3 regions of the Streptomyces sp. NPDC003027 genome follow, and region 1 is predicted to be linked to each of the others. Evidence: predicted binding sites of a transcription regulator. Region 1 holds the regulator's gene; each other region holds the start of a gene.

What was found. Region 1 encodes HrcA, which represses chaperone genes, less so after heat shock. Its sites were predicted from a motif close to TTNGCACTCNGNNNNNCNGAGTGCNAA; they were not measured.
Region 2: the regulator HrcA is predicted to act here: its motif matches at 2,733-2,759, upstream of groL (chaperonin GroEL).
Region 3: the regulator HrcA is predicted to act here: its motif matches at 2,660-2,686, upstream of groES (co-chaperone GroES).

Annotation. Positions count from the first base shown of each region.
Region 1 covers NZ_JBSFTU010000001.1:103,875-111,535, forward strand. The annotation lists gene ACWDX6_RS00450 (DUF3097 domain-containing protein) at 1-443, opposite strand, end outside; gene ACWDX6_RS00455 (MBL fold metallo-hydrolase) at 454-1,173, opposite strand; gene hrcA (heat-inducible transcriptional repressor HrcA) at 1,334-2,350, shown strand; gene dnaJ (molecular chaperone DnaJ) at 2,351-3,490, shown strand; gene ACWDX6_RS00470 (nitronate monooxygenase) at 3,592-4,665, shown strand; gene ACWDX6_RS00475 (16S rRNA (uracil(1498)-N(3))-methyltransferase) at 4,662-5,405, shown strand; gene ACWDX6_RS00480 (histidine triad nucleotide-binding protein) at 5,523-5,882, shown strand; gene ACWDX6_RS00485 (ribonuclease Z) at 5,899-6,801, shown strand; gene ACWDX6_RS00490 (adenosine deaminase) at 6,806-7,661, shown strand, end outside.
Region 2 covers NZ_JBSFTU010000011.1:109,489-117,149, reverse strand. The annotation lists gene ACWDX6_RS11450 (hypothetical protein) at 1-858, shown strand, start outside; gene groL (chaperonin GroEL) at 940-2,568, opposite strand; gene ACWDX6_RS11440 (cold-shock protein) at 2,879-3,082, opposite strand; gene ACWDX6_RS11435 (MoaD/ThiS family protein) at 3,467-3,745, opposite strand; gene thrC (threonine synthase) at 3,771-5,078, opposite strand; SAM riboswitch class I at 5,097-5,249, opposite strand; gene ACWDX6_RS11425 (glucosyl-3-phosphoglycerate synthase) at 5,371-6,324, shown strand; gene ACWDX6_RS11420 (hypothetical protein) at 6,421-6,711, shown strand; gene ACWDX6_RS11415 (alpha,alpha-trehalose-phosphate synthase (UDP-forming)) at 6,768-7,661, shown strand, end outside.
Region 3 covers NZ_JBSFTU010000020.1:93,522-101,182, forward strand. The annotation lists gene ACWDX6_RS16860 (RNA polymerase sigma factor) at 1-279, shown strand, start outside; gene ACWDX6_RS16865 (class I SAM-dependent methyltransferase) at 349-1,521, opposite strand; gene ACWDX6_RS16870 (polysaccharide deacetylase family protein) at 1,629-2,591, shown strand; gene groES (co-chaperone GroES) at 2,831-3,139, shown strand; gene groL (chaperonin GroEL) at 3,283-4,911, shown strand; gene ACWDX6_RS16885 (ester cyclase) at 5,018-5,716, opposite strand; gene ACWDX6_RS16890 (hypothetical protein) at 5,794-7,661, shown strand, end outside.

The DNA of each region.
Region 1 (7,661 bases):
ATGGACGGCAGGTCGTCGATGCCCTCCAGGTACTCCACCACGACACCCTCGATGCGCAGGTCGTCGCCCCAGACCCGCTCCACCAGCTCGGCGTCGTGGCGGCCCTCCACATAGATGCGGCCCGCTCGGGCGACCCGGGCCCGCGCGCCCGGGACCGCGATCGAGCCCGAGGCCGTACGGGCGGGGCGGGAGGGCGCCGCCGCCACCGGACGGACCAGGGTCACCACACGGCCCTCCAGGAGGAAGCCACGCGGCTCCATCGGGAAGACCCGGTGCTTGCCGAATCGGTCCTCCAGGGTCACCGTGCCCGCCTCACAGCGGATCACCGCCCCGCAGAAGCCCGTCGAGACCTCCTCCACCACGAGGTCGGCGTCCGCCGGGACCTCCGGCACCGGGGCCGGCTTCTTCCAAGGGGGCGTCAGGTCCGGGTTGTAGCTGCGCATTCGCGCGAGGTTATGACACTCCGAAGCGCCGTGCCAGCTCTTCCCGCTGCGCCCGTACGAACGTGGCGTCGACGACCGCCCCGTGACCCGGCACGTACACCGCGTCCTCGCCGCCCAGGGCCACCAGCCGGTCGAGCGCCGCCGGCCAGTGCGTGCCGATCGCCTCCGGACCGGCCTGCGGCTCCCCGGACTCCTCGACCAGGTCGCCGCAGAAGACGACCTCCGGGGCGCCGGGTACGAGAAGCACCAGGTCGTGCCCCGTGTGACCGGGACCCACATTGGCGAGGAGCACCTGCCGGCCGCCCAGCTCCAGCGTCCACTCGCCGGACACCGTGTGGCGCGGCGCCACCAGCACGTCGGTCGCCTCCGTCGCGGCGGCCTCGTCGACCCCGTGCTGTACTGCGTCCGTCCGCAGCGCGTGCCGCTCCCGGCGCATCAGCTCGTCGACGCCCACCGCGCCGTACACCTCCGCAGCCGAGAACGCCGCCGTACCCAGCACATGGTCGAAGTGCGGATGGCTCAGTGCGATGTGCGTCACCTTGCGGCCGGTCATCGCCTCCACCTGCGTCCGCAGCTCGGCGCCCTCGCGGAGCGTGGAGCCCGTGTCGTACAAGAGCACCGCCCTCTCCCCGAGCACCAGTCCCACCGTGGCGTCCCAGCCGGGCAGTCGCCGCCGCCCGACCCCGTCCGCGAGCCGCTCCCAGCCGAACTCTTCCCAACCGACATCCATGCGGCGACGCTATCCGCTGAGGCGGGGGGCAGGAGTGCGTCGCCGCCGCCTTGCCAGGAACGACGACCACCGCCGTACACTGGCCGGGGGTTTCCTGGCACTCGAACAGGGCGAGTGCCAAACACGGAGCAACCGGAACGACAGCTGGAGGTGTGCGCCCATGCTCAGCGAACGCAGACTCGAGGTGCTGCGCGCCATCGTCCAGGACTATGTGGGGACGGAGGAGCCCGTGGGCTCCAAGGCGCTCACGGAGCGTCACAAGCTCGGCGTCTCGCCCGCCACCGTTCGCAACGACATGGCCGTCCTCGAGGACGAGGGCTACATCGCCCAGCCCCACACCAGCGCCGGACGTATCCCGACCGACAAGGGCTACCGCCTCTTCGTCGACCGGCTGGCCGGTGTCAAGCCGCTGTCGACGCCCGAGCGGCGGGCCATCCACAACTTCCTCGACGGTGCCGTGGACCTCGACGATGTCGTCGGGCGTACGGTCCGGCTGCTCGCGCAGCTGACCCGCCAGGTCGCCGTCGTGCAGTACCCGTCGCTGACCCGCTCGACGGTCCGCCACGTGGAGCTGCTCTCGCTGGCCCCCGCCCGGCTGATGCTCGTCCTGATCACGGACACCGGCCGGGTCGAACAGCGGATGATCGACTGCCCGGCGCCGTTCGGCGAGACCTCGCTGGCGGATCTGCGGGCCCGGCTGAACAGCCGGGTCGTCGGCCGCCGTTTCGCGGACGTGCCCCAGCTGGTGCAGGATCTGCCGGAGTCCTTCGAGGCGGAGGACCGCGGCACGGTCTCGACGGTTCTCGCGACCCTGCTGGAAACCCTGGTGGAAGAGCACGAGGAACGGCTGATGATCGGCGGCACCGCCAATCTCACCCGCTTCGGGCACGACTTCCCCCTCACGATCAGGCCCGTCCTGGAGGCTCTGGAGGAGCAGGTCGTGCTCCTCAAGCTGCTCGGCGAGGCCAAGGACTCGGGCATGACCGTACGGATCGGGCACGAGAACGCCCACGAGGGACTCACCTCCACGTCCGTCGTCGCGGTCGGCTACGGTTCGGGCGACGAGGCAGTCGCCAAACTCGGCGTGGTCGGACCGACCCGCATGGACTACCCCGGAACGATGGGAGCGGTACGCGCAGTGGCACGTTACGTCGGACAGATCCTGGCGGAGTCGTAAGTGGCCACGGACTACTACGCCGTACTCGGCGTGCGCCGCGACGCGTCCCAGGACGAGATCAAGAAGGCATTCCGGCGGCTCGCCCGCGAGCTGCACCCGGATGTGAATCCCGATCCGAAGACGCAGGAGCGGTTCAAGGAGATCAACGCCGCCTACGAGGTGTTGTCGGACCCGCAGAAGAAGCAGGTCTACGACCTCGGCGGCGACCCGCTCTCGGCCTCCGGCGGTGCCGGCGGTGCCGGTGGCTTCGGCCAGGGCGGCTTCGGGAACTTCTCGGACATCATGGACGCGTTCTTCGGTACGGCCTCGCAGCGCGGGCCGCGCTCGCGGACGCGCCGCGGCCAGGACGCGATGATCCGGCTGGAGATCGACCTCAACGAGGCCGCGTTCGGTACGACGAAGGACATCCAGGTCGACACGGCGGTCGTCTGCACGACCTGCTCCGGCGAGGGCGCCGCGCCCGGCACCTCCGCGCAGACCTGTGACATGTGCCGCGGCCGCGGTGAGGTGTCGCAGGTGACGCGGTCCTTCCTGGGCCAGGTCATGACCTCCCGTCCCTGCCCCCAGTGCCAGGGCTTCGGAACCGTCGTCCCGACCCCGTGCCCCGAGTGCGCGGGCGACGGCCGGGTCCGCTCGCGTCGCACGCTGACCGTGAAGATCCCGGCCGGTGTCGACAACGGCACCCGCATCCAGCTCGCCGGCGAGGGCGAGGTCGGCCCGGGCGGAGGCCCGGCGGGCGACCTGTACGTCGAGATCCACGAAGTCCCGCACGAGACCTTCCAGCGACGGGGCGACGACCTGCACTGCACGGTCACGATCCCGATGACCGCGGGCGCGCTCGGCACCAAGGTGCCGTTGCAGACGCTCGACGGCATCGAGGAGGTCGACATCCGTCCGGGCACGCAGTCGGGCCAGTCGATCCCGCTGCACGGGCGCGGCATCACGCATCTGCGCGGTGGCGGGCGCGGCGACCTGATCGTGCACGTCGAGGTCATGACGCCGTCGAAGCTGGACCCCGAGCAGGAGCGCCTGCTGCGGGAGCTGGCGAAGCTGCGCGGCGAGGAGCGGCCGACGGGCCAGTTCCAGCCGGGTCAGCAGGGCCTGTTCTCCCGCCTCAAGGACGCGTTCAACGGGCGGTAGACACCGGCCCGCCGAAGCCCGTACGGGGGCGCCCTCCGCCGAGCGCGGAGGGCGCCCTCCGGCGTTTCGGGCGCGGTACCCGCTCATGACACGATGCCTGCATGTCCACCGCACTGAACGATCTCTCCCGGTACCCGATCGTGCAGGCCCCCATGGCGGGTGGCGCCTCCTGTCCGCAGCTGGTCGGAGCCGTCTGCGAGGCCGGAGGCCTCGGCTTCCTGGCCGGCGGCTACAAGACCGCCGGCGGCATGTACCAGGAGATCAAACAGGTCCGCGGGCTGACCGGGCAGCCCTTCGGCGTCAACCTCTTCATGCCGCAGAGCGGGCAGCCCGCCGACCCCGCCGCCGTCGAGATGTACGGTCACCAGCTCGCCGGCGAGGCCACCTGGTACGACACCGCCCTCGGCGACGCCGACAGCGGACGCGACGACGCCTTCGACGCCAAGGTCGCCATCCTGCTGGAGGACCCGGTCCCCGTCGTCTCCTTCACCTTCGGCTGCCCCGGCCGCGACACCCTCGAAGCCTTCGCCCGCGCCGGTACGTTCACCGTCGTCACCGTCAATTCCGCCGAGGAGGCCCGGGCCGCCCAGCGGGCCGGGGCCGACGCCGTCTGCGCCCAGGGCGTGGAGGCGGGCGGGCACCAGGGGACCCATCGCGACGACCCGGAGGCCGGCGACGGGACCGGGCTCCTGACGCTGGTCACCCAGGTCCGGGAGGCCGTGCGGCTGCCGATCGTCGCGACCGGCGGACTCATGCGCGGGGCGCAGATCGCCGCCGTGCTCGCCGCGGGGGCCGACGCCGCCCAGCTCGGCACCGCGTTCCTCGTGTGCCCCGAATCGGGCGCGCACGCGCTGCACAAGCGGGCCATGACCGACCCCCTCTTCGTCCGCACCGAGCTCACCCGGGCCTTCTCCGGGCGCCCGGCGCGCGGCCTCGTCAACCGCTTCATGCGCGAGCACGGCCCCTACGCCCCCGCCGGATATCCCGAGATCCACCACCTCACGGCCCCCCTGCGCAAGGCCGCCGCCGCCGCGGGCGACGCGCAGGGCATGGCCCTGTGGGCCGGCCAGGGCCACCGGCTCGCCCGCGAACTCCCGGCGGGACAGCTCGTCGAGGTGCTGGCCGCCGAACTCGACACCGCGCTCTCCGCGCTCGCCCAGAGGAACCTGACATGACCGCACCCGTCTTCGTCGTCGACGCCGTCCCCGGCACCGGAAGCTTCGTCCTGGACGGCTCCGAGGGCCGCCACGCCGTCTCCGTGAAGCGCCTGCGCGCGGGGGAGGAGCTCGTCCTCACGGACGGGCGCGGCACCTGGGCCGACTGCGTCGTCCTGGCCGCCGAGGGCAAGGACCGGCTGACCGTCGAGGTCTCGGGCACGTACGAGGAGCCGGAGCCCACGCCCCGTATCACCGTCGTCCAGGCGCTGCCCAAGGGCGACCGGGGCGAACTCGCCGTCGAGATCATGACCGAGACCGGTGTCGACGCGATCGTGCCGTGGGCCGCGTCCCGCTGCATCACCCAGTGGAAGGGTGACCGGGGCCTGAAGGCCCTCGCCAAATGGCGGGCCACCGCGCGCGAGGCCGGCAAGCAGTCGCGTCGTACACGCTTCCCCGAGGTCGCCGACGCGATGACCACCAAGCAGGTGGCGGCGCTCCTCGCGGGCGCGGACTTCGCGGCCGTCCTGCACGAGGACCGGGCCCACCCCAGCGGCGCGCTCGCCGACGCGCCTCTCCCGGCCGAGGGCGAGATCGTGCTGGTCGTCGGGCCGGAAGGGGGAGTGTCGCCGGAGGAGTTGGCCCTCTTCGAGGAGGCGGGCGCCCAGCCGTACCGGCTGGGCCACAGCGTCCTGCGCACCTCCACGGCCGGCACGGCGGCGACCGCGCTGCTGCTCGGCCGTACGGGCCGCTGGTCCTGAGCCCCCGCCGGGGTCCCGCGAGCGCGGGCGCCGCGCCCGTACCACCGCGACTCCCGGCCCGGACGTGGCCGATACGATGCCCGTGTACTGATCATCGAAGGCGAGGAGGCCCGGGCCATGGCCGGAGAGCCGCAGAGCGACTGCCTGTTCTGCAAGATCGCGGAGGGGGAGGTCCCGGCGACGATCGTCCGGGAGACGGAGACGACCCTCGCCTTCCGGGACATCAACCCGCAGGCGCCCACGCACGTCCTCGTCATCCCGCGCCTCCACTACCCGGACGCCTCCTCCCTCGCCGCCGCCGCGCCGACCGTCGCCGCCGACGTGCTGCGCGAGGCCGGCGAGATCGCCGCGCAGGAGAAGGTCGACGGCAGCGGCTTCCGCATCGTCTTCAACACGGGCGTCGGCGCGGGCCAGACCGTCTTCCACGCCCACGCGCACGTGCTGGGCGGCCGCGGCCTCAACTGGCCCCCCGGATAAGAGGAAAGAACCGGTCGTGTCCGTACGTGAACTGGTCGTCCTCGGCACCGCCAGCCAGGTGCCCACCCGGCACCGCAACCACAACGGCTATCTGCTGCGCTGGGACGGCCAGGGCATCCTCTTCGACCCCGGCGAGGGCACCCAGCGCCAGATGCTGCGGGCCGGTGTCGCGGCCCACGACCTCGACCGGATCTGCGTCACTCACTTCCACGGCGACCACTCGCTCGGCCTGGCCGGGGTGATCCAGCGGATCAACCTCGACCAGGTCCCGCACCCGGTCACCGCGCACTACCCGGCGAGCGGTCAGCGCTTCTTCGAGCGGCTGCGGTACGCGACGGCCTACCGCGAGACCGTACGGCTGACCGAGACGCCGGTCGCCGCCGACGGCCCCCTCGCCGTCACCGACGCGTACACCCTCGACGCGTACCGGCTCTCGCACCCCGTCGAGTCGTTCGGCTACCGGCTGACCGAGCCCGACGGGCGCCGCATCCTGCCCGCGAAGCTCGCCGCGCACGGGATCAAGGGCCCGGACGTCGGCCGGCTCCAGCGCGAGGGCGTCCTCGACGGGGTCACGCTCGACGAGGTCAGCGAGATCCGGCGCGGGCAGCGGTTCGCGTTCGTCATGGACACCCGGCTCTGCGACGGCGTGCACGCGCTCGCCGACGGCGCCGACATGCTCGTCATCGAGTCGACCTTCCTCGACGAGGACGTCAGGCTCGCCGAGGACCACGGCCATCTGACGGCCGGACAGGCGGCGTCGGTGGCGCGCGAGGCGGGCGTACGGCATCTCGTGCTGACCCACTTCTCGCAGCGCTACAGCGACCCGGCGGAGTTCGAGCGCCAGGCACGGGCGGCCGGGTTCGAGGGCGAGCTGAGCATCGCCCAGGACCTCATGAGGGTCCCCCTACCGAAAAGATAGAGCCATGCCCCAGCCTCTCCCCAAGGCCGAACTCCACCTCCACATCGAGGGCACCCTCGAGCCCGAGCTCGCCTTCGCGCTCGCCGCCCGCAACGGCGTCACCCTGCCGTTCGCGGACACCGAGGAGCTGCGCAAGGCGTACCTCTTCAGCGATCTGCGGTCCTTCCTCGACCTGTACTACGGCCTCATGGCCGTCCTGCGCACGGCGGAGGACTTCACCGAGCTCACCGACGCGTATCTGGCGCGCGCCGCCGAACAGGGCGTCCGGCACGCGGAGATCTTCTTCGACCCGCAGGCGCACACGGCACGCGGGGTGGCCATCGGCACCGTGATCGAGGGCCTGGCCCGTTCGCTGGACGGGGCCGAGGAGCGGTACGGCGTCTCCACCCGGCTGATCATGTGCTTCCTGCGCGACGAGTCCGCCGAGTCGGCGATGGCGACCCTGGAGGCGGCGAAGCCGTATCTGCACCGGATCACGGGCGTCGGCCTGGACTCGGCGGAGGTGGGGCACCCGCCGTCGAAGTTCCGCGAGGTGTACGCGGCGGCCGAGGCGCTCGGCCTGCGCAAGGTCGCCCACGCGGGCGAGGAGGGTCCGGCGGCCTACATCCGCGAGGCCCTGGACGTCCTCGGCGTGGAGCGGATCGACCACGGCCTGCGCGCGATGGAGGATCCGGAGCTGGTGGAGCGGCTGGCCCGCGAGCGGGTACCGCTCACGCTGTGCCCGCTGTCGAACGTACGGCTGAGGGCGATCGACGTCCTGGAGGACCATCCGCTGGTCTCGATGATGGACGCGGGGCTGATGGTGACCGTCAACTCCGACGATCCCGCCTACTTCGGCGGGTACGTCGGCGACACGTTCG
Region 2 (7,661 bases), on a different contig from region 1:
GGCGAGACCGTCACCCTCACCGGCCGGCTCACCGACCCGGAGAACGCCGGCGCCCCGCTGGCCGACGAGCCGGTGCAGGCGGGGGTGGGCAACGGGCTGCCGAAGACCGTGCGCACCGACGCCGACGGACGGTTCACCGTCCAGTTCGTCGCCGCCCCGGTGGGGGACGGCAGCGGCTGGTGGGTGCGGAAGGCCGACCTCTTCCAGGAGTGGTTCACCGCGGGCGGCCCCCTCGCCCTGCCGAAGGACTCGCGCACCACCGTGATGGGCTACTCCCTGGCGCCCGACGCGCGGCTGATGGTGTGGGGCGAGTTCCGCTCCCCGTACGAGCGGTGGTCGTCCACCTCGTCCAACCAGACGGTCGTTCTCGAGCAGTCGCCCGACGGGCGGACCGGCTGGAGCAAGGTCGCCTCGACGAGCTTCTACTCCGACGTCCGGGCTTCGTTCGGCATCAGCGCGTGGAACAAGGGCGGCTGGTTCCGGCTGCGGCACCTCACCACCGATTACTACGCGGAGTCCGTGAGCAGGACGTTCCACATCGTCCGGACGCCGACCCGGGTGCTGAACGTCAACGCCTCCCCGGAGCCGGTCCGCAAGGGCGCGACGGTGACCGTGACGGGCACGCTCCAGCAGGACGTGGCCGGCTGGAAGCCGCTGGCGTCGCAGCAGGTGCAGCTTCGGTTCCGGGCCAAGGGCTCCTCGAAGTGGATCACGGTCGCCAAGGGCAGCACGGCGGCGAACGGCGGCGTCGCCCTGAAGCACACGGCGACGGGGGACGGCGTGTACACGCTGTTCTACGCGGCCGACGGCACGCACTTCCAGGCGACGGGCACGGGCGACTACGTCGACGTGCGCTGACCCTCCGTACGACTGAAGGGCGGCACCCCCGGTGGGGGTGCCGCCCTTCGGCGTCCGGCAGAACCGCTGATCCTCGCGGGATCAGAAGTCCATGTCACCGCCCGGCATGCCGCCCGGAGCGGCCGCGGAGGCCTTCTCCGGCTTGTCGGCGATGACGGCCTCGGTGGTCAGGAACAGCGCGGCGATGGAGGCCGCGTTCTGCAGCGCGGAACGCGTCACCTTCGCCGGGTCGATGATGCCCTCGGCGATGAGGTCGACGTACTCGTTGGTCGCGGCGTTGAGGCCGTGGCCGACGGGCAGGTTGCGGACCTTCTCCGCCACGACGCCGCCCTCGAGGCCGGCGTTGACGGCGATCTGCTTCAGCGGGGCCTCAAGGGCCAGCTTCACGATCGCGGCACCGGTGGCCTCGTCGCCCGTGAGGTCGCCCTCGAGCTTCTCGAAGACCGAGGAGGCCTGGAGCAGGGCCACGCCACCACCGGCGACGATGCCCTCTTCGACGGCCGCCTTCGCGTTGCGGACGGCGTCCTCGATGCGGTGCTTGCGCTCCTTGAGCTCGACCTCGGTCGCGGCACCGGCCTTGATGACCGCAACACCGCCGGCGAGCTTCGCCAGGCGCTCCTGCAGCTTCTCGCGGTCGTAGTCGCTGTCCGAGTTCTCGATCTCGGCGCGGATCTGGTTGACGCGGCCGGCGACCTGGTCGCTCTCGCCCGCGCCGTCCACGATCGTGGTCTCGTCCTTGGTGATGACGACCTTGCGGGCGCGGCCCAGCAGGTCCAGGCCGGCGTTCTCGAGCTTGAGACCGACCTCCTCGGAGACGACCGTGCCGCCCGTGAGGATGGCGATGTCGTTCAGCATGGCCTTACGACGGTCGCCGAAGCCCGGAGCCTTGACGGCGACGGACTTGAAGGTGCCGCGGATCTTGTTGACGACCAGGGTCGACAGGGCCTCGCCCTCGACGTCCTCGGCGATGATCAGCAGCGGCTTGCCCGACTGCATGACCTTCTCCAGGAGCGGGAGCAGGTCCTTCACGGAAGAGATCTTGGAGTTGACGATCAGGATGTACGGGTCGTCCAGGGACGCCTCCATACGCTCCATGTCGGTGGCGAAGTACGCCGAGATGTAGCCCTTGTCGAAGCGCATACCCTCGGTGAGCTCCAGCTCCAGACCGAAGGTCTGGGACTCCTCGACGGTGATGACGCCTTCCTTGCCGACCTTGTCCATCGCCTCGGCGATGAGCTCGCCGATCTGGGTGTCGGCGGCGGAGATGGAGGCCGTGGAGGCGATCTGCTCCTTGGTCTCGACATCCTTCGCCTGCTCCAGCAGGGCGGCGGAGACGGCCTCGACGGCCTTCTCGATGCCGCGCTTCAGAGCCATCGGGTTGGCGCCGGCCGCCACGTTGCGCAGGCCCTCGCGGACGAGCGCCTGGGCGAGGACGGTCGCGGTGGTCGTACCGTCACCGGCGACGTCGTCCGTCTTCTTGGCGACTTCCTTGACCAGCTCGGCGCCGATCTTCTCGTACGGGTCCTCGAGCTCGATCTCCTTGGCGATGGACACACCATCGTTGGTGATCGTGGGGGCGCCCCACTTCTTCTCGAGGACGACGTTCCGGCCCTTGGGGCCAAGGGTGACCTTGACGGCGTCGGCGAGCTGGTTCATCCCGCGCTCGAGACCGCGCCGTGCCTCCTCGTCGAACGCGATGATCTTGGCCATGTGAAGTGGTCCTCCCGGACATGGGGTGGATAACGCTCCAGGACCGCGCCGACGCCCGCGACGGACGGCCTGCGTACCCGGCGGTTCCTTGCCCCACCTGGCCGCGGGCCTCGTCTGCCCGATCCTCGTAAGCACTCTCACCTTCAGAGTGCTAACGCCAATGATTAGCACTCGCCCTAGGAGAGTGCAAGCGCCTCCCACAGATCGGGAGGCCCCGCGAGCCGTCCGGGAACGCACGAGGGGCCCGCATCCCGGTCAGGATGCGGACCCCTCGGCGTGAGTGCGTACGTGGTGGCCGATCGCGCCGTGCTCAGACGGCGAGCTTGACCATGTCCGCCTGCGGACCCTTCTGGCCCTGCGAGATCTCGAACTCGACTCGCTGACCCTCTTCAAGGGTGCGGTAACCGTCCATCTGGATCGCGCTGTAGTGGACGAAAACATCCGCACCACCGTCGACCGCGATGAAGCCGTACCCCTTCTCCGCGTTGAACCACTTGACGGTGCCCTGAGCCATGCCTAACTCCCCTATTACTGGCCCTTGCGCGGGACCGCACTTCGCGGACCCGGGTCAGACCCTGCGCCGGAACGCGTCGACCGCGGCTGAATGTATCTGCCCAACTGCCCTCTGCAACAGGTCAATCGGACGAGAATTCTGGGCACGCCGGAAAGGAGGATAAGGGAGGTTTCACTGAATTCCGGGGCAAGTCGGGCCCGTCAAAGTGCACAGAAGGTACACAACACTCGAACACTTTGGCTGCTTCTTGTCGCGCGTCGACGCATTCTCATATGCGTCCGGCATGAGCAGCGGAGGGGCCTTCCCCAACTCTACCGTGCTCAACCATGCAGAATTGCCCCCTCCGTTTCTGGCGGAGAGGGCAATTCGGGGAATCGCGGTGCGTCAGCAGCCGCCGGCGACGGCCGGGATGATCGACACGCCCGCACCGTCCGGCGTCGCCGTCTCCAGGCCCTGCTCGAAGCGGACGTCGTCGTCGTTCACGTAGACGTTCACGAAGCGGCGGAGCTTGCCCTGGTCGTCCAGGACGCGGGCCGCGATGCCCGCGTGGTTCTTCTCCAGGTCGGCGATGACCTCGGAGAGGGTCGCGCCCTCCGCCGGGACCTCGGCCCGGCCGCCCGTGTACGTACGGAGGATGGTGGGGATGCGGACCTTGACGCTCATCGGGTTCTCCAGTCTCTCAGTCGGCTCAGTGGGCCAGGCCGGCGTCGCGGAACGCGTCCAGGCTCGGGCGGATGGTGGCGGTCGCCTGCGAGGTGTCGGCCACCGCGTCCAGGGTCTTGAGGCCGTCGCCCGTGTTGAGCACGACCGTGGTCAGCGACGGGTCGATGAGACCGGCCTCGATCAGCTTCTTCGTCACGCCGACCGTGACCCCGCCCGCCGTCTCGGCGAAGATGCCCTCGGTGCGGGCCAGAATCTTGATCGCCTCGACGACCTGCTCGTCGTTCACGTCCTCCACGGCGCCGCCGGTGCGGCGGGCGATGTCGAGGACGTACGGGCCGTCGGCCGGGTTGCCGATGGCGAGGGACTTGGCGATGGTGTCCGGCTTCTGGGGCCGTACGACGTCGTGACCGGCCTTGAAGGCGGCCGACACCGGGGAGCAGCCCTCGGCCTGGGCGCCGAAGATCTTGTACGGCTTGTCCTCGACGAGGCCCAGCTTGATGAGCTCCTGAAGACCCTTGTCGATCTTGGTGAGCTGCGAGCCGGAGGCGATCGGGATCACCAGCTGGTCGGGGATGACCCAGCCGAGCTGCTCGCAGATCTCGTACGCGAGGGTCTTGGAGCCCTCGCCGTAGTACGGGCGCAGGTTGACGTTGACGAAGCCCCAGCCCTCACCCAGCGGGTCGCCGATGAGCTCGGAGCAGAAGCGGTTGACGTCGTCGTAGTTGCCCTCGATGCCGACGAGGTCGCCGCCGTAGACCGCGGCCATGACGACCTTGCCCTGCTCCAGGTCGTGCGGGATGAACACGCAGGAGCGGAAGCCGGCGCGGGCGGCCGCGGCGCCGACGGCGCCGGCCAGGTTGCCGGTGGAGGAGCAGGACAGGGTGGTGAAGCCGAAGGCGCGGGCGGCTTCGAGGGCCTGGGCGACGACGCGGTCCTTGAAGGAGTGCGTGGGGTTGCCGGAGTCGTCCTTGACGAAGAGCCTGCCCGGCTCGACACCGAGCTCACGGGCGAGGTTGTCGGCCTGGACGAGCTTGGTCCAGCCCGGGTTGAGGTTCGGCTTGTCGGCGACGTCGGCCGGGACGGGAAGCAGCGGGGCGTAGCGCCAGATGTTGGCGGGGCCGGCCTCGATCCGCTTGCGCAGCGCCTCGGGGTCACCGGTGGGCAGGTTGTAGGCGACCTCGAGCGGGCCGAAACACAGCTCGCAGGCGAAGATCGGGCCGAGCGGGAAGACTTCACCGCATTCGCGACAGGAAAGCCCGGAAGCGGGACCGAGATCGACCGTGCTCTGGGCGTTCGGCGTGTTCTCGGTGTTCGCGACAGTCTGTACAGCCATTGGAGGCGAGGCCCTTTCTCCTCATCTTTCCCATGGCGAATTTCGCCATGAGACGGATTTGGCACCTTCCCTAGTCGGGGACCTCGCTGGCGCGCTGTGTCGCGGACGAGACCGACTGGAGGGTTGCCGGGGCTTCAACGGGCCGTTTCCCTCTGCCCCTCTGGATGAGCGGTATTCGGTTGTGGAACGCGGGCGGCACCCCGACATGCGTCGGGCGTCCGCGTTGTTCAAGACTGTAACCGAAGGCATGGACGGTTGAGATGGTCGTCCGAACCGCGAGATGGAGATCACCTTGCTGGATGAAGTGGAGCGCTGGCTGGCCCGGCGGTCCTGGTCCGTGTCCGACCGTCCGCTGGAGCGGATCCTCGCGGCCAAGCGGGGGACGACGGTCAGCGTCGTGCTGCCCGCGCTGAACGAGGAGGCGACGGTCGGCGCGATCGTCTCCGTGATCCGCCGCGAGCTGATGTCCGACGCGGTCCCGCTCGTCGACGAGCTGGTGGTGATCGACTCCGGTTCCACCGACCGTACGGCCGAGGTCGCGGCGGCGGCCGGGGCCCGGGTGGTGGCGCGCGACGAGATACTTCCCCGGATACCGGCCGCCCCCGGCAAGGGCGAGGTCCTGTGGCGCTCGCTGATGGTGACGGGCGGGGACGTCGTCTGCTTCGTCGACGCGGATCTGCGGGACTTCTCCGCCGACTTCGTCTCCGGGATCGTCGGCCCGCTGCTCACCGAGCCGGACGTGCACCTCGTCAAGGCGATGTACGACCGCCCGCTGGGGGACGCGCCCGGTCAGGGCGGCCGGGTGACGGAGCTGGTGGCCCGCCCGCTGCTCAATCTGCACTGGCCCCTGCTGGCCGGTTTCGTCCAGCCGCTGGGCGGCGAGTACGCGGCGCGGCGCTCGCTGCTCGAACAGCTGCCGTTCCCCGTCGGCTACGGAGTGGAGCTGGGCCTGCTGGTCGACGCGCTGCACACGGTGGGCCTCGACGCGCTCGCCCAGGTCGACGTCGGGGTGCGCAAGCACCGCCATCAGGACGGGCAGGCGCTCGGCCGGATGGCGGCGGCGATCTACCGCACGGCGCAGCTGCGCCTGTCGCGCGGGCATCTGGTGCGGCCCCGGCTGACGCAGTTCGAGCGGGACGGGACGGGCGGCGGGAAGGGGTTCGCGCCGCGGACGTACGCGGTGGACACGGAGGAGCGGCCGCCGATGCTGGAGATCGCGGAGTACGCGCACCGCCGGGTGGCCTAGCCGCGTGGCGGAACGTCGGATGATCACGTTTCCTGCCTAGATTTCCCTTTCATGAGGTCTGTGCATCACAGGTTCACGCATCGAAGGGGAGCCCTCTTGGCGGTCGCCGGTCTCCTCGCCGGCTCGCTGCCCCTCATGGCGGCCGCTCCGGCCGCGGCCGGGGCGATCGAGCCGCTGGGCGAGCGGACGGGCCGGGTCCAGCCGGCGTGGACGACCCCGGCGCCGACGGTCCGCCCGGCGCGGCCCGCCCCGCACGGCCCCGGCGGCTCGATGGCCGAGACCGGCGCGCACGGCGAGCAGCTCTGGCTGCTCGGCGGACTCGCGCTGGCCCTCGCGGGCACGGGCGCGGTGGCGAAGGCGGCCCTGCGCGGCCGCCGTGGCGACTGAGCGCCGACCTCGTATACGTACGTTTGAGCGTTTACGGGACGGGCTAGGTTCGGCACATGGCTTCAGTACTGGTGGCTTCGAACCGCGGTCCCCTCTCGTACGTGCCGCGCGAGGACGGCTCGGGCGCGCTCGACGCCCGTCGCGGCGGCGGCGGACTCGTCTCCGGTCTCTCGGCGGCCCTCGCCGGGCAGCCGGAGGCGCTCTGGGTGTGCGCGGCGCTCTCGGACGGGGACCGGGAGGCCGTGCGCACGGGCGTCTCGGAGCCCGGCGTCCGCATGCTGCCGGTCGATCCGGTGGTCTACGACGGGGCGTACAACGGCATCGCGAACTCGGTGCTGTGGTTCCTCCACCACCATCTGTACGACATCCCGGTCGCGCCGGTCTTCGACGCGGAGTTCCGGCGCATGTGGGAGGCGTACCGCGACTACAACCGCGCCTTCGCGGAGGCGCTGGCCGCGGAGGCGGCGGAGGGTGCGGAGGTCCTGGTGCAGGACTACCACCTGGCGCTGGTGCCGGGGCAGTTGCGGGAGCTCCGGCCCGACCTGCGGATCGCGCACTTCACGCACACGCCGTGGGCGTCGCACGAGTATCTGCGGATGCTGCCGGAGGACGTCCGCGAGGAGCTTCTGTGGGGGATGCTCGGCGCGGACGAGCTCGGCTTCCACACCTGGGCCTGGGCGTCGGAGTTCATCGGCGGCGCGCACATCGACAGCGCCGAGGGGGTGGCGCAGGGCTCCTCACCGAGCGGTGATCCGTGGCGCGGAGTGCACCACCGCCGGTATGGCGGGCCCACGCGTTCCACGCGGGTGCGGGTGTACCCGCTGGGTGTGGACGGGGACGAGCTGCGGGCGCTGGCGCACCGGCCGGAGGTGGACGACCGGCTGGCCGCGCTGCGGGCCGAGGTCGGCGACCGGAAGACGATCGTCCGGGTGGACCGTACGGAGCTGTCG
Region 3 (7,661 bases), on a different contig from region 1:
CCCTCGCCGGTCGTCGAACTGAACCGCGCGGTCGCCGTGTCGATGGCCGAGGGCCCACCGGCCGGTCTGGCGATCGTCGACGCGCTGGCCGGCGAACCGGCCCTGGCGCACTACCACTTGCTCCCGAGTGTCCGGGGAGACCTGCTGGCCCGGCTGGGGCGCACGGCCGAGGCCCGGGCCGAGTTCCAGCGGGCGGCCTCGCTCACCCGCAACGAACGGGAGCGGGAACTGCTCCTGGACCGGTCCCGGAGGGTGGGGCGGGCGCCGCGGGCCCGGTAGACGGCCACCCGGCTCCGGTCGCGCACCCGAGCGGTTCCGGGAACGGCTCGTCGTGGAGGGGCGGGCCGGTCAACGCGCCGGCCGGCCGACCAGCATCGTCGGGGCGCCCGCGACACGGGTGAGGAAGACCGTGGCGGAGTGCGGGCCCTTCGGCTTGATCCTGCGGCGCAGCTCCTCGGGCTCGACGGCCGAGCCGCGCTTCTTCACCGTCAGGGTGCCCACCTCGCGCTCGCGCAGCAGCGCCTTCAGCTTCTTGAGGTTGAAGGGCAGCCGGTCGGTGATCTCGTACGCGGTGGCGTAGGGGGTGGGGGTGAGCGCGTCCGCCGTGATGTAGGCGATCGTCTCGTCGATCAGGCCGCCGTCCAGCGCCTCGGCGACCTCGGCGACCAGGTGGGCGCGGATGACGGCGCCGTCCGGCTCGTAGAGGTAGCGGCCGACCGGGCGGACGGCGGGATCGGGCAGGCCCCGGCCGGTCAGGCCGGCGCCGGAGGGCAGGAGGGTGGCGCGGACGGTGCCGGGGGACGTGCCGAACCACAGCACCGCCTCCTTCACATCGCCGCCGTCCGAGATCCACTCCGCCTCCGCGTCCTCGGGGACGGCCTCGTGCGGCACGCCGGGGGCGATCTTCAGCGCCGCGTGCGGGGCCCGGCGCGCGGCCTCGATCGCCCAGGAGAGCGGCGGGGAGTACGCCTCGGGGTCGAAGATCCGGCCGCGTCCACCGCGCCGCGCCGGGTCGACGAAGACCGCGTCGTAGGGGGCCGCGTCGATCTCCGTGACGTCCGCGAGGCGGACCTCGATCAGCCCGTCGAGCCCGAGCGCGGCGGCGTTCGCGCGGGCGGCCTCGACGGTCAGCGGGTCGTGGTCCACGGCGAGGACCGAGATCCCGGCCCGGGCGAAGGCGATGGCGTCCCCGCCGATGCCGCAGCACAGATCGGCGACCGACCGGACGCCGAGCTCCTTGAAGCGGCGGGCCCGGTAGGCCGCGACGGCCGCCCGGGTGGACTGCTCCACGCCGTGGGGCGTGAAGTACATCCGGTACGCGTCGTCCGCGCCGAACTTCGCCACCGCGCGCTGCCGGAGCCTGGCCTGCCCGACCGCCGCCGTGACCAGCTCGGCCGAGTGGTCCCGGCGCAGCCGGGAGACGACGGCCAGCTCCTGGGCGGGGTCGTGGTCGCGCAGGGCGGCGAGCAGGGTCTGGCCCTCGGGGGCGAGCAGGGCGGTGAAGGCGGCGAGGTCGGTCACCGCCCCATTGTGGTGCCTGGCCGCCGGTGGGCCGGCCGGGGGATGGTGCGCGTGGCGCGGCGGTGTCGCGGGGGCGGAGGAGCTCGGCGCTGACAGGATGCGGCGCCATGCAGCTAGTACGACAAACAGAAGAAATGGGTCTCCGGTGCGGAACCTCCCGGGGCGTGCGCCGGTCGCGGAGGGCGGTGGCCGCGGCGCTGCTCGTCGCCGCCCTCGCCTCGGCCTGCGGGGCGCCCTCGGACGGCTCCGCCGGCGGTCCGGGCGCCCCGGGCGGTCCCGCCCCCGGCGGGCCCCAGGGGCAGCCGCAGGGCGCGTCCGCCGCCCTCAACGCGTACGTCGAGAAGGTCCGCAAGCAGCGGGCGGCCCGGGTGCTCGCCGCCAGGAAGTGGGGGCTCGACCGGCCGCCGCTGGAAGCTCCCGCCCCGCCCGCCGTCAAGCCGAGGGTCACCACCCGCAAGGGGTTCGAGACCGGCGGCGAAAACCTGCCGCCCGTCTTCACCACCGTGCCGACCAAGGAGAAGGTCGTCTTCCTGACGATCGACGACGGCGCGGAGAAGGACCCCGAGCTCCTGCGGATGATGAGCGAGCTGCGGATCCCGTACAGCGCCTTCCTCAGCGACTACCTGGTCAAGGAGGACTACGGCTACTTCAAGAAGATGCAGGACGCCGGCGTCTCCCTGCACAACCACACCCTCAACCACCGGTACATGCCCGGGCTCTCCTACGCGTCGCAGAAGCGGGAGATCTGCGGGATGCAGGACACGATCCAGAAGCGGTACGGCAAGCGGCCGCCGCTCTTCCGGCCGCCGTACGGGAACTACAACGAGGACACGCTGCGCGCGGCCAAGGCGTGCGGAGTGAAGGCGGTACCGCTGTGGGCATCGGAGGCCTTCCCGGACCGGATGGAGTGGCGTGAGTGGGACCGGGACCTGCACCCCGGCGACATCGTCCTCACCCACTTCCGGGGCAAGCAGGACTGGAAGGGGTCGATGCCGGACATGATCCGTCGGGTGATGAGCACGATCACGGCCAAGGGCTACGCCGTCGCCAGGCTGGAGGACTACGTGTGACACGGGCCCCGCCGGCCGGCCGGACCGGTCTGGCGGGGAGCGTTCCGGAACCGCCACGCGGGACTGAATTGGCACTCCGCTTGACCGAGTGCTAACCGCGGTCATAGTCTCGGCTCTGGCACTCCCCACCGGAGAGTGCCAACACAGCGACGGGCAGGTCCGGCACCCGCGACGACGGATCCACCTGGTCGCCACCTCAGACAGTTGACCCCGAGATCTCCGAAGGGGGAGGTCGGATCGTGACGACCACCAGCTCCAAGGTTGCCATCAAGCCGCTCGAGGACCGCATTGTGGTCCAGCCGCTCGACGCCGAGCAGACCACCGCCTCTGGCCTGGTCATCCCGGACACCGCCAAGGAGAAGCCCCAGGAGGGCGTCGTCCTGGCCGTGGGCCCGGGCCGCTTCGAGAACGGCGAGCGCCTGCCGCTCGACGTGAAGACCGGCGACATCGTGCTGTACAGCAAGTACGGCGGCACCGAGGTGAAGTACAGCGGCGAGGAGTACCTCGTCCTCTCGGCTCGCGACGTTCTCGCGATCGTCGAGAAGTAGTCCGGGATCCGGGGTCGCCCCCGGACACCGCTTCACCGAAGTCAGATGCATTGAGCTGCGCCCCTAGACCCCGCACTGGGCGTCCGGGGGCGCGGTTCGTTTCACCAGTTTCACCACGAAATCCGAGAGGGCTGAATCGCTCCATGGCGAAGATCCTGAAGTTCGACGAGGACGCCCGTCGCGCCCTTGAGCGCGGCGTCAACAAGCTCGCCGACACGGTGAAGGTGACGATCGGCCCCAAGGGCCGCAACGTCGTCATCGACAAGAAGTTCGGCGCCCCCACCATCACCAACGACGGTGTCACGATCGCCCGCGAGGTCGAGCTCGACGACCCGTACGAGAACCTCGGCGCCCAGCTGGTGAAGGAGGTGGCGACCAAGACCAACGACATCGCTGGTGACGGCACCACCACCGCCACCGTGCTCGCCCAGGCCCTGGTCCGCGAGGGTCTGCGCAACGTCGCCGCCGGCGCCTCCCCGGCCGCCCTGAAGAAGGGCATCGACGCCGCCGTCAAGGCCGTCTCCGAGGAGCTGCTCGCCACCGCGCGCCCGATCGACGACAAGTCGGACATCGCCGCCGTGGCCGCCCTCTCCGCGCAGGACCAGCAGGTCGGCGAGCTCATCGCCGAGGCGATGGACAAGGTCGGCAAGGACGGTGTCATCACCGTCGAGGAGTCCAACACCTTCGGCCTGGAGCTCGACTTCACCGAGGGCATGGCCTTCGACAAGGGCTACCTGTCCCCGTACATGGTCACCGACCAGGAGCGTATGGAGGCCGTCCTCGACGACCCGTACATCCTGATCCACCAGGGCAAGATCTCCTCGATCCAGGACCTGCTGCCGCTCCTGGAGAAGGTCATCCAGGCCGGCTCCAGCAAGCCGCTGCTGATCATCGCCGAGGACGTCGAGGGCGAGGCCCTGTCGACCCTGGTCGTGAACAAGATCCGTGGCACCTTCAACGCCGTCGCCGTCAAGGCTCCCGGCTTCGGTGACCGCCGCAAGGCGATGCTCGGCGACATGGCCACCCTCACCGGTGCCACCGTCATCGCCGAGGAGGTCGGCCTCAAGCTCGACCAGGCCGGCCTGGACGTGCTGGGCACCGCCCGCCGCGTCACCGTCACCAAGGACGCCACCACCATCGTCGACGGTGCCGGCAACTCCGAGGACATCGCGGGCCGCGTCAACCAGATCAAGGCCGAGATCGAGTCCACGGACTCCGACTGGGACCGCGAGAAGCTCCAGGAGCGCCTCGCGAAGCTGGCCGGCGGCGTGTGCGTGATCAAGGTCGGCGCCGCCACCGAGGTGGAGCTCAAGGAGCGCAAGCACCGTCTGGAGGACGCCATCTCCGCGACCCGCGCCGCGGTCGAGGAGGGCATCATCTCCGGTGGTGGCTCCGCTCTGGTCCACGCCGTCAAGATCCTCGAGGGCAACCTCGGCAAGGAGGGCGACGAGGCCACCGGTGTCGCCGTCGTCCGCCGCGCCGCCGTCGAGCCGCTGCGCTGGATCGCCGAGAACGCCGGCCTCGAGGGCTACGTCATCACCTCCAAGGTGGCGGAGCTCGACAAGGGCCAGGGCTTCAACGCCGCGACCGGCGAGTACGGCGACCTGATCAAGGCCGGCGTCATCGACCCGGTGAAGGTCACCCGCTCCGCGCTGGAGAACGCCGCCTCGATCGCCTCCCTGCTGCTCACGACCGAGACCCTGGTCGTCGAGAAGAAGGAAGAGGAGTCGGCGGACGCGGGCCACGGCCACGGTCACGGCCACTCGCACTGAGGCCCACCCGGTCGCTCGCACAGCTGATCACCGAGGCCCGGTGCCCCCGACGGGGGGCGCCGGGCCTCGGCCTTTCCCGTCGCTCGGACCTCCACGGTCCCGTCGCTCAGACCTCCACGGCGCCGAGCTGCCCCATCAGCCCGAGCAGGTCGTACTGCCACCACCCCTCGACGATCTTGCCGTCCTCACGGAACCGGTGGACCACCGTCCCGGACATCGAGACCTCCTTGCCGGTCGCCTCGATCCCCATGAAGTCGCCGGTGTGCGTGGCGTTCCAGGTCCAACGGGTGCAGACCCGGTCACCCTCCGCGATCTGGTCCTCGACGGTGAACCGGAACCGGAAGCCGCCCCGCCACTCGTCCAGCTCCCGCCGGACCGCGTCCATGCCGATGACGTCCTGCGGATTGGCGGGATCGTGGTCGTGGTAGTCCTCGTCGAAGATTTCGTCGAGTGGTGGCAGCCCGCCGTCGGCCGAGGCCAGCTCGAAGAACCGCCGGGCCGTCGTCTTGTACAGCTGCTCGTCGCGGACGACGTCCAGATCGGTGAACGTCGGCATCTCGTCGCAGAGCGCGACCATCTCCCGGAAGATCCGGTCGGTCTCGGGGAGCTGCGAGTTCGTCATCGCCACGTCGTAGGAGGGGAACTCGACGATCTCCACCAGGTGGGAGGCGTCGGAGCGGTCCTTGCCGATGATGCTGTGGGTGGCGGTGCGCTTGCCCTTGGTCTGTTCGACCCACTTGTCCATGAGCCGGTTCATGTCGTCGAGCCGGCTGGTCTTGCAATCGATGATCTGTACGAATGTCATGACGCCTCCCGGACCGGGTGGGACACCTCCATTTTAGGCGCGGAGAGCCGTCGGACCCGTCTGGCAGCATGGCCGCCATGCAGCAGGCACGGGGGAAGCAGTCGGTCGCGGTCGGGGGCGACGCGGGGGTCGTCGTCACCGGGGACCACAACCAGGTCGTGACGGCGCCGCCGGTGCGGTCGGCGTACTGGGAACAGGTGCGCCGGATCGTTCCCCCGGTACTCGTCGACCGCGAGCGGGAGTTGGCGTCGCTCGCCGCCTTCTGCCTGGCCGACTCCGGCCCGTCGTACGTCTGGTGGCGTGCGGAGGCATGGGCGGGCAAGACGGCCCTGATGGCGTGGTTCGCGCTCAACCCGCCGCCCGGGGTGCGGATCGTCCCCTTCTTCATCACGGCACGCTGGGGCGCGCAGAACGACGTGGTCGCGTACGTCGACGTCGTCCTGGAACAACTCGCCGAGCTGGCGGGCGAGGGCATCCCGGCCCACCTGACGGCCTCGACCCGCGAGGCCCATCTGCTCCGTCTGTACGGGGAGGCGTCCCGCGCCTGCGCCGAGCGGGGCGAGCGCCTGGTCCTGCTGGTCGACGGCCTGGACGAGGACCGGGGCGTGACCACGGGCCCGGACGCGCACTCGATCGCGAGCCTGCTGCCCCCGTCGCTGCCGACGATCGTCTCCGGCCGCCTCAACCCGCCCGTCCCGGTCGACGTCCCCGCCGGCCACCCGCTGCGCGACCCCGCGATCGTACGGACCCTGGTGCCCTCCCCGTCCGCCCGCGCGATCCGCGCCGAGGCGGAGCGCGAACTGAAACGCCTCCTGGAGGCGGGCGGCCTGGAGCACGACATCCTCGCCCTGCTCACCGCGGCCGGGGGCGGTCTGACGGCCGAGGACCTGGCGGAGCTGACGGACGCGGTGCCCTACCGCGTGCGGGACGTCCTGCGCACGGGGCCGGGCCGGACGTTCGCCATGCGCGCGGACGTGTACCTCCTCGCCCACGAGGAACTCCAGGCCCAGGCCGTGGAGATGCTGGGCCGGCGCGAACTGGACCGGTGCCGGCGGACGCTCCATGGGTGGGCGGAGAAGTGGCAGGCGCGCGGCTGGCCCGAGGAGACCCCGGAGTACCTGCTGCGCGGATACTTCCCGATGCTCCGTGCGGCGGCAGACGTGGAGCGGATGGTGGGGTGCGCGCTGGATCCCGTACGCCATGACCGGCTGCTGGAGGCCACCGGCGGCGACATCGCGGCGCTGGACGAGGTGCGGCTGGCGGAGGAGGCGTTCGCCGGGGCGGGCGTGCCGGATCTCGTGGACCTGGTGCGCCTGGTGATCCGGCGGGAGGAGCTGGTGGAGCGGAACGACCGCATCCCGAGGACGCTGCCCTGGGCCTGGGCGGCGCTCGGCAGGACCGGCCGCGCCGAGGCCCTCGCCCGGAGCATCCCGAGCCTGGACTGGCGGGCGCTGGCGCTCGTCGACGTCGCGGCGGAGCTGACCGCCCGGGGTGGCGCGGACGAGGCGCTGCGGATCCTGGAGGACGCCGAGGCGGCGGCCCGCCGGTACTCCGATTCCTTCGGCGGCGAACGCGACACGACTCTGGCGGAGGTGAGCCGGGCCTGGGCCGGAGCGGGTCTCCTCGACCGCGCGCAGGACGTCGCACGGGCGGTGGACGATCCGTATGTACGGGCGCGGCTGCTGCCCGAACTGGCGCATGCCTGGGCGCGGCAGGGGGAGGAGGCCCGGGCCCTGGCGCTGTGTCTGCCCGAAGCGGACGACCGGGTCCGGGCCCTGGGCCTCGCCGCCGTGGCGCGCGCCCGCGCCGCCGCGGGGGACGCGGCGGGGGCGGTCCGGTCGGCGGGGAGCGAGGACGCCGGGGCGGAGAGCCTGGTCCTCGCGGTCGTCTCGGCGGAGCTGCGGCGGGCCGGTGACCGGGCGGGCGCGGACGAGGTCCTGGCGCG